Regions from separate parts of the Rhodococcus sp. ACT016 genome, predicted to be linked through region 1. Evidence: riboswitches for the same ligand, from Rfam matches in the RefSeq annotation. Region 1 holds a riboswitch; each other region holds the start of a gene.
The links. Region 1 has a riboswitch for cobalamin ahead of metE (5-methyltetrahydropteroyltriglutamate--homocysteine S-methyltransferase). Riboswitches for the same ligand answer to the same signal wherever they lie in the genome.
Positions count from the first base shown of each region.

Region 1 (4,500 bases):
GTGACGCGCGCCCGACCGGTCACCGCGTCCGAGCTGGCCATGACACCGTTGGTCGTGCGCGAGCCGGGTTCGGGCACGCGGACGACGCTTGATCTCGCGCTCGAACCCTATCCGCGTTCCGCCCCGCTCCTGGAACTCGGCAGTTCCGGTGCGATCCGGACCAGCGTCCTGGCGGGGGTGGGACCGGCCGTGCTGAGCACGCTCGCCGTTGCGGACAGCGTCGCCTCCGGTGCCCTCGTCGTGGTCGAAGTGGCCGGGCTCGAACTGGAACGGACCCTGCGCGCCGTGTGGAGCGCCCAGGGTCCGCTGCATCCTGCCGCGGACGAGTTGGTCCGGCTGGCACGCGATTTCGGAAGATCCGACTCCTAGATCTCGGCGCGCACCACCTGCGCGGCCTCGACGAGGTTGCGCAGCGACGCCTCGACCTCGACCGGGCCACGGGTCTTGAGACCGCAGTCGGGATTGACCCACAGGCGCTCGGAGGGGACGGCCTTCAGTGCTGCCCGCAGCGACGCGGCGATCTCGTCGACCGACGGCACCCGGGGCGAGTGGATGTCGTAGACGCCGGGGCCGACACCGAGGTCGAAGCCGACGGCATTGAGGTCGTCGAGCACCTCCATGTGCGAGCGCGCAGCCTCGATGGAGGTCACGTCCGCGTCCAGTCCGGCGATGGCTCCGATGACCTCGCCGAACTCCGAGTAGCACAGGTGGGTGTGGATCGACGTCGTGTCCGCGATGCCCGCCGTCGCCAGCCGGAAGGCGCCCACCGCCCAGTCCAGGTAGGCGGCCTGGTCGGCCTTGCGGAGCGGCAGCAACTCGCGCAACGCAGGCTCGTCCACCTGGATCACCTTGGTGCCGGCCGCTTCCAGGTCGAGGGTCTCGTCACGAATCGCGAGGGCGACCTGGTCGGCGGATTCCGCGAGTGGCTGGTCGTCGCGCACGAACGACCATGCCAGGATCGTGACGGGCCCGGTGAGCATGCCCTTGACCGGCTTGTCGGTCAGAGACTGTGCGTACGAGATCCAATCGACCGTCATCGGCGTGCGGCGGCGCACATCGCCGAAGAGGATCGGCGGGCGGACGCAGCGGCTGCCGTACGACTGCACCCAGCCGTTCGCGGTCGCGAAGAACCCGTCGAGCTGCTCCGCGAAGTACTGGACCATGTCGTTGCGTTCCGGCTCGCCGTGTACCAGCACGTCCAGGCCCAACTTCTCCTGCAGTGCAACGACGTCGGCGATCTCGCCACGCATGCGTCGCTCGTACTCGGCCTGATCGATCTCGCCCTTGCGCAGGGCGGCGCGTGCCACGCGGATGGCCGTGGTCTGCGGGTACGAACCGATCGTCGTGGTCGGCAACTGCGGCAGGGACAGTTCGGCCGCCTGTACGACGCGACGGTCCGCCGCCGGGATGCGCTCGCGGTCGGTCGCAGTGAGGGCCGCGAGGCGGCCCCGGATGGCGTCGTCGTGCAGGCGCGGGTCGGCGGCGCGGGTTGCCGCCGCGGCACCGGCCTCGGTGAGTTCGTCGGCGATCGCGTCGCGCCCCGCTCGCAGCGCCGTGGCGAGTGTGGCGACCTCGCGGATCTTCTCGGAACCGAACGCCAGCCACGAGCCCAGCGCGCGGTCGAGTCCGTCCTCGCCCTCGAGCGTGTAGGGAACGTGCAGCAACGAGCACGACGTGGACACGGCCACCGATCCCGTTCGTTCCCTGAGGGTTTCGAGATCATCCAAGGACCCGTCGAGGTCGTTGCGCCAGATGTTCCGGCCGTCGACGACACCCGCGACGATGTGCTTGCGCTCGATTCCCGGTGTCGCGACGACCGAATCGAGCGAGCCCGCGACCAGGTCGACGGCGATGCCCTCGACCCCGGTCTCCACGAGCATCGGCAGTGCCGGGCCGAGATCACCGAAGTACGACGCGACGAGGATCGCGGGGCGATGCGTCAGAGCGGCGAGTCGGTCGTACACCGAGCGGGCGGCGGCCAGTTCGGTGGAGGTGCGGTCGGCGACCAGCGCCGGTTCGTCGATCTGGACCCAGTCGACGCCCTTGTCGGCCAGACGACCCAGCAGGTCCGCGTACAGCGGAACCAGCTCGTCGAGTCGATCCAGCGGGGATCCGTTCTCGAACTTCGACAGCAGCAGGAAGGTCACGGGTCCGATGACGACCGGGCGCGCCGGGACGTCGAGCGCGCGTGCCTCGTCGATCTCGCCGAGCACCTTCGCCGGGTGCAGCGTGAACGCGGTCGCCGAGGTGATCTCGGGGACCAGGTAGTGGTAGTTGGTGTCGAACCACTTCGTCATCTCGAGCGGTGTCACCTGGGCGGTGCCGCGGGCCGCCGCGAAGTACCGATCCAGGTCGTTCTCGATTCCGGCGACCCGCTCGGGCAGCGCGCCGAGCATGACGGCGGTGTCGAGCATCTGGTCGTAGTACGAGAAGGTGTTGACCGGGACCGAGTCGATACCGGCGTCGACCAGTTCGGTCCACGTCTGCCGACGCAGATCCTTCCCGACCGACTCGAGTGCGGCGGCGTCGACGTTCCCGGCCCAATAGGACTCGACGGCCTTCTTCAGTTCGCGACGGGGCCCGATGCGCGGGGAGCCCAACACGGTTGCGGTGAAAGCGGATGTCACGGTGTTCTCCAGTTGCTCACAGCGTGGATGGTCACCGCCGGCAGACGAGAACAGAACGAGCCCCTGGTGTGCGCCCGCCAGCGGGCAGCACGAAATACCGAGCATCGCCCATCTCGCCTTTTCCACGAGGCGGTGGACCGTCGGACACGGCGTGCCCGACACAGTCGGCAGGTCTTCGGACTCGTGGGCGCTCGGGCGGGCTCGCACCCGCCGGAACCTACTGGCCGTCGCTTCCCAGACCTGTCGGTCCAGTGCGTGTGACGGTGGTCGTTCCCACTCACCGCTGCGGGACAGTCCCGGATTTCCACCGGGTTCCCTCTCACACCCGGCGGCCTCACGACCACGGGTGCTTCGACGCCGGGCGGCGGTCTTCGGGGCTCCTCACGACCGCGCCAGGCGAACCAGCTGCACCGTCCAGCATAAGCCCTCGGGAAAGCACAATCGGGCGGGCCCGACCGGGCCCGCCCGATCGAAGACGGAGCGGTTGGTTCGAATGCTGGATCTTACGGATTCGAATCCGAAGTGAGCCAAGCATTTCCGAACAGCATGATGCCGTCCGCGCTCGGCGTGATGCCGTGTGCGGTCTTGCTCCACGGGATGAAGTACTTGCCCGCGCCCATCACCATCATCGGGTTGGTCGCGTTCACGAGGGTCTGGATCTCCTCGAGAACCTTGCTGCGGTCGTCGTCGCTCGACGCGGTCTGCAGCTTGCCGAGCAGGGCATCCATCTCCGGGTTCTGGTACCCGAGGACGTTGGACGTCGACGTGCTGGCGAGGTTGCCGTACATGCGCATGAACGGGGACTCGTCGAGGACGTTGAATCCGGACTCGCCCAGATCGAAATCGTGCTTGACGTACATCATCTTGACCAGATCGTTGATGCCGGTGTTGTAGACGATGTCGACGGTGAAGCCGACCGCCTGCAGCATCGACTGGATCGCCAGCGCCCGACGCTGTGCGCCGGGTTCGTTGAGACCGGCGTAGGTGAGCTTGCCGTCGTAGCCGTCGGCCTTCGCCTCGGCGACCAACTTCTCGGCCTTCGCTGGATCGAACGTCTGTCCCGCCACGTCGCCGTGCCACTGCGACCACGACTGGAACATGTCGGTGCCGGGCATGCCGAATCCGCCCTCACCGCGCTCGTCGAACGTCTCCGGGTTCAGTGCCGCGACGATGGCGTCGCGGACCCGGGGATCGGACGCCGCCCGGCCCTCACGCTGGTTCAGGGCCTGCACGCTGCCCATGCTGACCGTGTAGACGTAGCCGACGTCGCCGGCTTCCAGTGCGTTGTGGACGATGTCGGCGGCACGCAGGTAAGCGGCCTGGATGCCGCCGGTGTGCAGGGCGTCGAGCTTGGCCTGCTCGCCCACGATGGCCGGGAACCGGAGCTTGTCGAGGTGCGGCTTGCCGTTCCAGTAGCCGGGGTTGGCTGCGAGGACGAGTTCGTCCTGCGACGCGAACTTCTCGACGGTGAACGGGCCCGCACCGATCGGGGTGAAGGTGCCCGACGCCGTCGACGACGGGGCCACGATCATGCCCGGGCCGGTGGTGAACAGGATCGGGAACTCGTTCCACGGCTGCTTCAGCGTGAACACGACCGTCGACGGATCCGGCGAGGCGACGTCGGCAACCGACACCGTCCACACCTGGGTGTGGGTGCCCTTCTTCTCGAGGTAGTGGTTGATGCTCCACTGCACCGCCGCGGCGTCCACCGGCGTGCCGTCGCTGAACTTCGCCCCGTCCCGCAGTTTCAGCGTCCAGACGGTGTTGTCCGCGTTCGGGGTCAGTGACTGGGCCAGTTGCGGTTGGTACGCCTTCGAGGCCGTGTCGTAGCGCATCAGCAGGTCGTAGATTGCCGCCATCTCGCTGCCACCGG
Region 1 covers NZ_JBEAET010000001.1:475,184-479,683, forward strand. The annotation lists gene ACQ5DX_RS02255 (LysR family transcriptional regulator) at 1-369, shown strand, start outside; gene metE (5-methyltetrahydropteroyltriglutamate--homocysteine S-methyltransferase) at 366-2,627, opposite strand; cobalamin riboswitch at 2,797-2,945, opposite strand; gene ACQ5DX_RS02265 (ABC transporter substrate-binding protein) at 3,131-4,500, opposite strand, start outside.

Region 2 (4,500 bases), 2.9 Mb from region 1:
CAGGATCGAAGCGGTCGTCGACCACGAATATCGCGTCCACATCGACGACCGTGGGGACTCCGTCGAGTCCGAGATCATCGTCCACCCCGACGTCCTCGCCGATCTCGGATTCACGCCCGCCGACGAACAACTGGTCGTGCACCACACGGCGGCCTTCCTTGCCGAACACCAGCCCGTCGTCGACTTCCCCACGCTCGTCTACCTCGACGAAGTCGCCGCCGCCTACCGCGACTACCCCGAACAACTCCGCCTCCGGTTCGATCGACGAGACGGTCACGAGGGGTAGGTGCTTCTGTCAGAAGCGCTCCCAGTGGATCGCGTCGGCCAGGTTCCGACGGTTCCGCCAGCCGAAGCGCTCGAGATCGGGAACCTCCTGGAACTTGTCGACTTTGCCGACGCACAGCCACGCGATCGGCCGCACCGGCGCCGGGATACCGAGCAGCTCGGTGAGGTACTCCTCCTCGTAGAACGACACCCAGCCGACGCCGATGTTCTCGGCCGCCGCGGCGAGCCACAGGTTCTGGATCGCGAGTACGGCCGAGAACAGTCCGGTGTCGTCGATCGTGTGCCGGCCGAGGATGTTCTGGCCGCCGCGCGACGGGTCGTAGGTGACGACGATGCCCGTGCCGCTCTCGCGAATTCCCTCGATCTTGATGGGGTCGAACGTCTTCCGGCGATCCTCGGGTAGCGAGTCGGCGAATGCCTTGCGGCGCCCGGCCACGTGCTGGGCGAACGCGTCGAGGGTGTCGGGGTTGCGCACGACGATGAAGTCCCACGGCTGGGTGTTGCCGACGCTCGGCGCCGCGTGCGCCGCGCCGAGCACACGCTCCAGGGTGCCGTCCGGGATCAGTTCGCCGCTGAACTCGGCGCGGACGTCACGGCGTCGGCGGATGGCTTCGTACACGGAAACGAGAGATTCGGTCACCACTCCACGGTAGCCGCCGGGGATCGGCGGCCTGCAGGGATCCGATCAGGCGTCGACGGTGTAGCGGTGCACGCCCATCATCGTGTCGGACTCGAGGCCCTCCGCCTCGGGCTCGGCGCACGCTTCGAGCAACGCGTCGATCGACTCGGGGTCCAGGTCGGTGCCGATGACGACGAGTTCCGTGCGACGGCCCTCGCCCGGATTCCACTTCTGCGGATGGAACGCGATGTGGTCGCCCACCACCTGCAGCAGATACTTCTGCTGGTGCCCACGGACACCGAAGTACACGTACCCCTTGATCCGGTAGATACCGGCGGGCTGCTTCTCCAGGAACCGGACGAGCCGGCGCGGGTGCATCGGCAGCTCCGACGTGAACGTCATGCTCTGGTACATCGTGTGGAAGTGGTCGTCGTGGTCCCCGCCACACTCCGTACACGTGTCGTCGGCCACCGCGAACAGCTCGTCGAACGTCAACTGCTCACCGGGCTGCGCTTCACGCCGCGGCGTCCGGTCGAACAGCAGCCCCGGATCGACCCGCCCCTGCACCGTCGAGACCACCGCGGCTCGGGGATTGATCCGGCAGACGTCGCTCAGGAGGGTGTCGTGGTCGTCCTCACCGATGCGGTCGGTCTTGTTCAGCACCACCAGGTCCGCGATCGCGATGTGCTGGTCGAGTTCGGGATGGCGTTGCCGACTGGCCTGGTACTCGGCGCCGTCGACCAGCATGACCAGCCCGCCGTAGGTGATGTACTGGTTCTCGCTGCCGAGGACGAGCCGAATCATGTTGCGCGGCTCCGCGAGCCCACTCGCCTCGACGACGATGACGTCGATCTCCGACGTCCGGTGCGCGAGCCGGTTCAGCATGTCGTCCATGTCGCTGACGTCGACTGCGCAGCACATGCACCCGTTGCTGAGCGCCATCATCGAGTCGACCTGGCCGGCGACCATCATCGAGTCGATGTTCACCGAACCGAAGTCGTTGACGATCACACCGATACGGGTGCCCCCGTTGTTGCGCAGCAGGTAGTTGAGCAGGGTCGTCTTCCCGGAACCGAGGAACCCGGCAACCACCACGACGGGGATCGACCGCGGACTCCGCTTCTTCGCCACCCCGACCTCCGTACCGCCGACAACACCGACCGGCAATCGTACTAGGTTCGCGCCTCGGACATTTCGGGCGATTTCTCCGGTTCGAAACCGGCATGCAAGAATGCCCCGGTCAGGTGATGACGAACGAGGAAGCCGGTGCGAAACCGGCGCGGTCCCGCCACTGTAATCGGGGAGCGACCCTCCACCCAGCCACGGCTCACACGCCGGAAGGCCGGGGGGAAGCGACGATCCGAGAGCCAGGAGACTCCCGTCATCGCAACCTCCTATTCGGGGCGGATTTCCCCGAGAGAGGTGGCCAGTCCACCATGCTGTTCGCTGCATCGTCACCACGGTTCTCCGCGTCGCGCCTCGACGAGTTCACCTGGGACAACTCTCTCCACATCCGCGCCTGACGCCCCATCGCTTCGCGGCGCACCAGCGCCGCCTCGTCAGGCTGATCTCGTTCGCCGGTGCGCTGCCCCGCTCGTCGTCGGCATACCCGAGAGCGAGTCGAGCCGAAGACCAACCGTCCCGCTCACCCGTGGAGAACCCATGTCCCAACGGTCCCTGACCGCCCTGCTGGCTGCCGTCGCCGCGGCAGGTCTCACGCTCACCGCGTGCTCGTCCGACACGTCGAGCGCCGACGCCGCCGTCGACGCGCGCGGGTGCATCACCGACTTCGACGCGAACACCGACTACTTCCCGGACAAGTCGACCCTGCTCGACGCGAAGAACTTCACCGTCGACTACCACGGCAGCTACCAGGTGCTGACCGTCAACCAGCCGTTCCCGGGCGCCTCGCCCGAGTCGTACGTGCTGGTCAAGTGCGGTGCGCCGGAGCCGGAACTGACCGGCGACCTGGCCGCGGCGCCGAAGATCACGACGCCGATCCAGAGCCTGTACTCGGCGTCCACGACGCACCTGCCGCTCATCACCGAGCTCGGCCAGCTCGATGTCCTCACCGGTGTCGCGAACGCGGCCAACGTGAACGGTGAAGACATTCGTGCCCGCATCGCGGAGGGCAAGATCGCCGAGTACGCGTCGGGCAAGACCGTCAACGTCGAGAAGGTCGTCGCGGCGAACCCCGACGTCCTGATGACGCAGGGCACCGACGACCCGTCGTACGTCAAGCTGCGCGCGGCCGGCATCCCGGTGGTCGCCAACGCCGAGTACCTCGAGAACACCGCTCTCGGCCGCGCCGAGTGGGTCAAGATGATGGCGGCGCTGACGGGCACCGAGGCGCAGGCGGGCACGCTGTACGACCAGATCCGCAGCGACTACGAGAAGGTTGCCGCCACCGCCGCGTCCGCCGAGAAGAAGCCGGTCCTGAACGGCACCATGTACCAGGGCACGTGGTACATGCCCGCCGGCGGTAGCTACGTGGGCCAGATGCTGCGTGACGCCGGCGCGACCTATCCGTGGGAGAGCGACCCTGCGACCGGCAGCCTCCAGCTGAACTTCGAGACCGTCTACGCACAGAACGGCACCGCGCCGCTGTGGCTCGTGATGAGCAACTGGCCCACCACCGGCGACGCGGTCGCCGAGGACCAGCGCTACGGACAGCTGACCGCCGTCAAGGACGGCCAGGTCTGGTCCGGCACCAAGGACATGGGCCCCACCGGCGGCAACAACTTCTACCAGTTGGGTGTGCTGCGCCCGGACCTGATCCTCGGTGACCTGGTCGCGATCGTGCACCCGGAGCTGGCCCCGAACCACGAGTTCGCGTTCTACCGGCCGGTTCCGCAGGCATGACGACGCTCCTGACCCGCCCGCCCGCCTCGGACACCGGGGCCGCGGGCGGGCGGGACGCCGCCCCGACCCCGCGGGTCCTCTCGCGCCGGGCGGCACTGGTCCTGGTCGGACTGGCGGCCGCAATCGTGGTGCTGTTCCTGCTCGCGCTGGCTCTCGGTCCGGTCCGCGTCCCGCTCGCCGACACCGTCCGCGTCGTTCTCGGCGCCCAGCCGTCCGATCCCCGCTGGCAGGTCGTCGTCCACGAGCTACGGCTGCCGCGGGCGCTGACCGCGGTGTTGGTGGGTGCCGCCCTGGGCGTTGCGGGCCTGCAGATGCAGACCCTGTTCCGCAACGCGCTCGCCGACCCCTACGTGCTCGGTGCCAGTTCCGGGGCGAGTCTCGGTGTGGCGCTCGTGGTCATCACGGCCGGGACCGCGGGCTCCGCGTCGTTCACCGCCGGACTCGCCGGCATGGGACGCGCCGGCGTCGTGCTGGCCGCCGCGGGCGGTGCCGCGATCGTGTTGCTGTTCGTGCTGATGCTGTCGCGCTGGGTGCGCTCGTCGGTGACGCTGCTGCTGGTGGGCGTCATGGTCGGTTCCGCGACCACCGCGATCGTGAGCGTGCTGCTCGTGTACGCGGATCCCGTTCGAGCCCAGTTGTTCCTGCTGTGGGGTCTCGGCAGCTTCGCCTCCACGACCTGGTCCGACCTGGCGCTCATGGCACCGATCGTGCTGGCCGCCGTCGCGGTCGCACTG
Region 2 covers NZ_JBEAET010000001.1:3,336,294-3,340,793, forward strand. The annotation lists gene ACQ5DX_RS15320 (hypothetical protein) at 1-286, shown strand, start outside; gene bluB (5,6-dimethylbenzimidazole synthase) at 296-925, opposite strand; gene ACQ5DX_RS15330 (CobW family GTP-binding protein) at 971-2,035, opposite strand; cobalamin riboswitch at 2,106-2,302, shown strand; gene ACQ5DX_RS15335 (ABC transporter substrate-binding protein) at 2,567-3,766, shown strand; gene ACQ5DX_RS15340 (FecCD family ABC transporter permease) at 3,763-4,500, shown strand, end outside.
Region 2: linked by a shared signal. The riboswitch ahead of ACQ5DX_RS15335 (ABC transporter substrate-binding protein) and the one ahead of metE (5-methyltetrahydropteroyltriglutamate--homocysteine S-methyltransferase) in region 1 are both predicted to bind cobalamin.

Region 3 (4,500 bases), 130 kb from region 1:
CGAACGAGTCAAGTACCCGGCTGTGCGCGAGCATCACGGCGGTGGTCACCGCCACGACGGCGGCGATCATGACGAGACCGGACCACCGCACCCCCGCGACCGATCCGAGCGTCCACTGCAGGACGCGGTGTGCGGCGTCCCGGTCACCCAGCAGAACCAGCGCCGACGTCACGGCCGCCGCGAACTGGCCGACCGCGATCCCGGCGAGGACGAGACGTCCGGGCATGAGGGTTCCGGAACGGGACGTCGAGATGAGGAACACCAGCAGCAGGCTCGCCAGCGCGGCGAGGAACGCCGCCGCCGACACCGCACTCATGCCGAACAGACCGACCGTCCCGACCCCGGCGGTCAGCGCGAGGACCGCGCCGAGCGACGCGCCGCCCGACATGCCCAGCAGATACGGATCGGCGAGCGCATTGCCGGTCAGGGACTGCAGCACGGCACCGCACAGCGCCAGGCCGGCCCCGACGAGCGCCGCTGCGAGCACCCGCGGCATCCGCAGGTCGACCACGATGTGCGTGGTCAGCAGATCGGTGCCGGGGCCGATGCCGAGCCGTCCGGCGATCGATTCGACCACGGTGCCGATCGACAGGTCGGCCGCACCGATCGCGACGCCGGCCGCGCAGCTCACCACGAGCAGCGCGGCCAGCGCCACCGACCACCCGGTGGCGGTCGTCGCGGCCACCCGGGTGGGAACCCGGGTCGTCACGCTCATCCCCGGCCGCCGCCCAACTGATCATTGACCAGTGCCGCGCCCTCGATCAGGCGCGGGCCCGGGGTGCTCGCCGAGAACGGCACCACGACGAAGGCGTTGTCACGCACGGCCTTCAGATCCTTCAGCGCCGGATCGTTGCGGAGGTACTCCTTCTTGGCCTCGGCCGTGTCCCACGACGCGTCGGCCAGGACGATCACGTCCGGGTTCGCCTTCAGCACCGTCTCCCAGCTGCCGTCGGCCCACGCGCCGTCGAGCCCGGCGAAGACGTTGGTGCCGCCGACCGCGTCGATGATCAGCTGCGGGCCGCCGGCATTGCCTCCGACGTACGGGGTGTCGGTGTTGCTGTCGTACCAGAAGATGCTCTTGCCCTTCGCCAGCGCGGCCGACTCGATGCCGGCGAGCGTCTCGCGCATCTGCGAGACCACACCGTCGGCCTCGGATTCCCGGCCGAACAGGGTGCCGTAGTCGGTGATCTCCGTGGCGATCGAATCCCACGCGACCGGCGGACGCTTCGACTTGTCCTTGCAGCCGAAGGGCGAGACGTAGGTGGCGATGCCGAGTTCGTCGAACGACTCCTGCGAGCCGACGGCCTTCTCGTCGAACGCGCTCGAGTACGACGCGAACACCAGGTCCGGCTTGGTCTCGAGCAGTGCCTCGCGGCTGGGGTAGTCCTTCTCGTCCAGCGCCGGAACCTGCGCGTACGCCGCCTGCCACTGCGGGGCGACGGTGTCGTCGAGGTAGGCCGTACCGACCATCTGGCCCTGTGCACCGATCGACAGCGCCGACTCGGTGGCGCCCTGGTTGAGGGTGACGGCTCGCTCGGCCGGACCGTCGAGCGTGACGGTGCGGCCGCAGTTCTGCAGGGAGATCGACGCGGTGCCGTCCCCGGAATTCGACGACCCGCCACACGCGGTGAGGGTCAGTGCGGCAGCGACGGATAGCGCCGCGGAGGAGATGACTCGGCGAGAAACACGCGAACGAACTCGCGATGAAACAGGGGTGCGCAAAGCAACCCGCCTTCCATGACTCGTGGAAAACGTGCAGGTCTGCGTCACGGCCGGTCTCCTGGCTCGGCAGGGATAGCCGCCGACTACGCCTTCCCGGATGCGGATGCATCCAGTGGCTGGGGTCGAACCCCGAGTAGTCGACGTACCTGCCCACAGTGGCGAGTACCGCGCCGGTTTCCACCGGACTTCCCGTTCGCCGTGACGACAACGTGAGGATAGACGACGGACTACGCCGCGCTGTCCGCCTTGTCCGCTTCCCGGCCGCGCGGCATCAGGGCCGACGACACGGTCAGCAGCACCGCGACACCGACGATGCCGACGAAGACGAGGTGGATCGCCCCGGCGAGGTCGGTCGGATCGGGTTCGGCGGCGTCGCCGACGCGCGCGTTGACGAGCGCGCCGAACACGGCGACGCCGACGGCGCTGCCGATCGAGCGGGCGAACATGTTGGTCGATGTCACGACGCCGCGCTCGCTCCAATCGACACTGGACTGCGCCGCGATGAGCGTCGGGGTGGCGATCAGGCCCATGCCCGAGCCGATCACGAAGCACGTCGCGCCCACCTGCCACACCGGTGAGCTCTCCGCGAGCAGCAACAGCAGCGCCGACCCGGCCAGCACGAGCAGGCTGCCGAGCAGCGCGGTCGAGCGGAACCCGATCCGCAGATAAAGCCGACCCGCCTGCGACGCGGCGATGGGCCAGCCGATCGTGAGCACCGCGAGCGCGAAGCCCGCGACGAGGGCGCCGGTGCCGAGGACACCCTGGACGAACGTCGGGACGTACGACGTCAGGCCCATCAGGATCGCGCCGACCGACAGCGACGCGAGGCTGCTCGCGACGAGCACCCGGCGCGTCAACATGTGCAGCGGCAGGATCGGATCGGCGGCCCGCCGTTCGACGAGGAGGAACCCGAGCAGCAGCAGCGCGCCGACCACGAAGACACCGATTCCGGCGGGGGACGCCCAGGCCCACGCCTGCCCGCCCTCGAGCAGCCCGAGGATCATCAGTGCGGCGCCGCCGGTGAGCAGGACCGCGCCGGCGTAGTCGATCCGTTGCCGCCGGACGGTGGCCTGCTCCGCGAACTTGCGGTGCAGCATCCACGCGGCGAGCGCGCACAGGGGCAGGTTCACCAGGAAGATCCACCGCCACGACAGGTACTCGGAGAACAAGCCGCCGAGGGTCGGGCCCAGCACCGCCGAGACGCCCCACACGCTGGCGATGTAGCCCTGCACCTTGGCGCGCTCGGCGACGGTATAGATGTCGCCGGCGATCGTCAGGCTCATCGGCTGGACCGCGCCGGCGCCCAGGCCCTGGACCGCCCGGAACACGATCAGCGCCGGCATGCTCCACGCGATGCCGCACAGCAGCGATCCGACCGCGAACAGCGCGATGCCCAGCATCATGATCGGCTTGCGCCCGAACGTGTCGGCGAGCTTGCCGTAGATCGGCACCGAGACAGCCTGCGCCAGCAGGTAGATCGAGAACAGCCAGGGGAACTGGGTGAAACCGCCCAGGTCGCCGACGATCGTGAGCACCGCGGTCGCGATGATCGTGCTGTCGAGCGCGACCAGCGACGTGCTGAGCATCAGTGACAACAGGATCGGGCCGCGTTCGGACCGCAGTCCCACCGAATTCGTGACCGTGTCGGTCGTCATCCACCCTCCAGCCGATCGATCGTCGAGTCCGAAACAAAGCTAACGATCTTCGGTGGGGGCGTATTCCCGGCGATCGTGCACGTGCTGTGGGGTGCGCCGATTCGCCGGACCGATAGGGTAGCCACGTGCGTCCTTCACTCGACTCCTACACCCATCTGGCCGGCGGCAAGGTCCGCGATCTCTACACGATCGACGACGAGCACCTGCTGCTGGTCGCGAGTGACCGGATCTCGGCCTACGACCACGTGCTGTCCACCCCGATCCCGGACAAGGGTCGGGTGCTCACCGCGATGAGCGTGTTCTTCTTCGAGAAGCTCGGCGGTAACCACCACCTCGCCGGCGACCCGCTCGACGAGCGCATCCCCGAGGAGGTGCTCGGTCGCGCGCTGGTCGTCCGCAAGCTGAACATGGTGCCGGTCGAGTGCGTGGCCCGCGGCTACCTCACCGGATCCGGGCTGGCGGACTACCAGCGCACCGGCGCGGTGTGCGGCGTCGCGCTGCCGGAGGGGCTCGTCGAGGCCAGCCAGCTGCCCGATCCGATCTTCACCCCGGCCAGCAAGGCGGAGCTCGGCGACCACGACGAGAACATCGACTTCCAGGCCGTCGTCGACAAGGTCGGTCAGGACCTCGCAGTCAAGCTGCGGGACGACACCCTCGACATCTACTTCCGTGCCGCGAGCTTCGCCCGGGAACGCGGAATCATCCTCGCAGACACCAAGTTCGAGTTCGGGCTGGACTCCGAGAACAACCTGGTCCTCGCGGACGAGGTGCTGACGCCGGACTCGTCGCGGTACTGGCCGGCCGACGGCTACGAGCCCGGCAAGGTGCAGCCGAGCTTCGACAAGCAGTTCGTGCGCAACTGGCTCACCAGCCCGGCGTCCGGTTGGGACCGCGCGTCGGACACCCCGCCGCCGCCGCTGCCGCAGGACATCGTGGACGCGACCCGTGCCCGCTACATCGAGGCGTACGAGCGCATCTCGGGCCTGTCGTTCGAGGATTGGGTGGGCTGAGATGAAAGCGCTGACTCCGCCTGTCGCCAAGCGGGTGCCGTTCGAGCGCATCCATCACGGGGAGACGTTCGTCGACCACTACGAGTGGCTGCGGGACAAGGAGGATCCCGAGG
Region 3 covers NZ_JBEAET010000001.1:343,287-347,786, forward strand. The annotation lists gene ACQ5DX_RS01635 (FecCD family ABC transporter permease) at 1-715, opposite strand, end outside; gene ACQ5DX_RS01640 (ABC transporter substrate-binding protein) at 712-1,671, opposite strand; cobalamin riboswitch at 1,754-1,938, opposite strand; gene ACQ5DX_RS01645 (MDR family MFS transporter) at 1,950-3,377, opposite strand; gene ACQ5DX_RS01650 (phosphoribosylaminoimidazolesuccinocarboxamide synthase) at 3,503-4,387, shown strand; gene ACQ5DX_RS01655 (S9 family peptidase) at 4,389-4,500, shown strand, end outside.
Region 3: linked by a shared signal. The riboswitch ahead of ACQ5DX_RS01640 (ABC transporter substrate-binding protein) and the one ahead of metE (5-methyltetrahydropteroyltriglutamate--homocysteine S-methyltransferase) in region 1 are both predicted to bind cobalamin.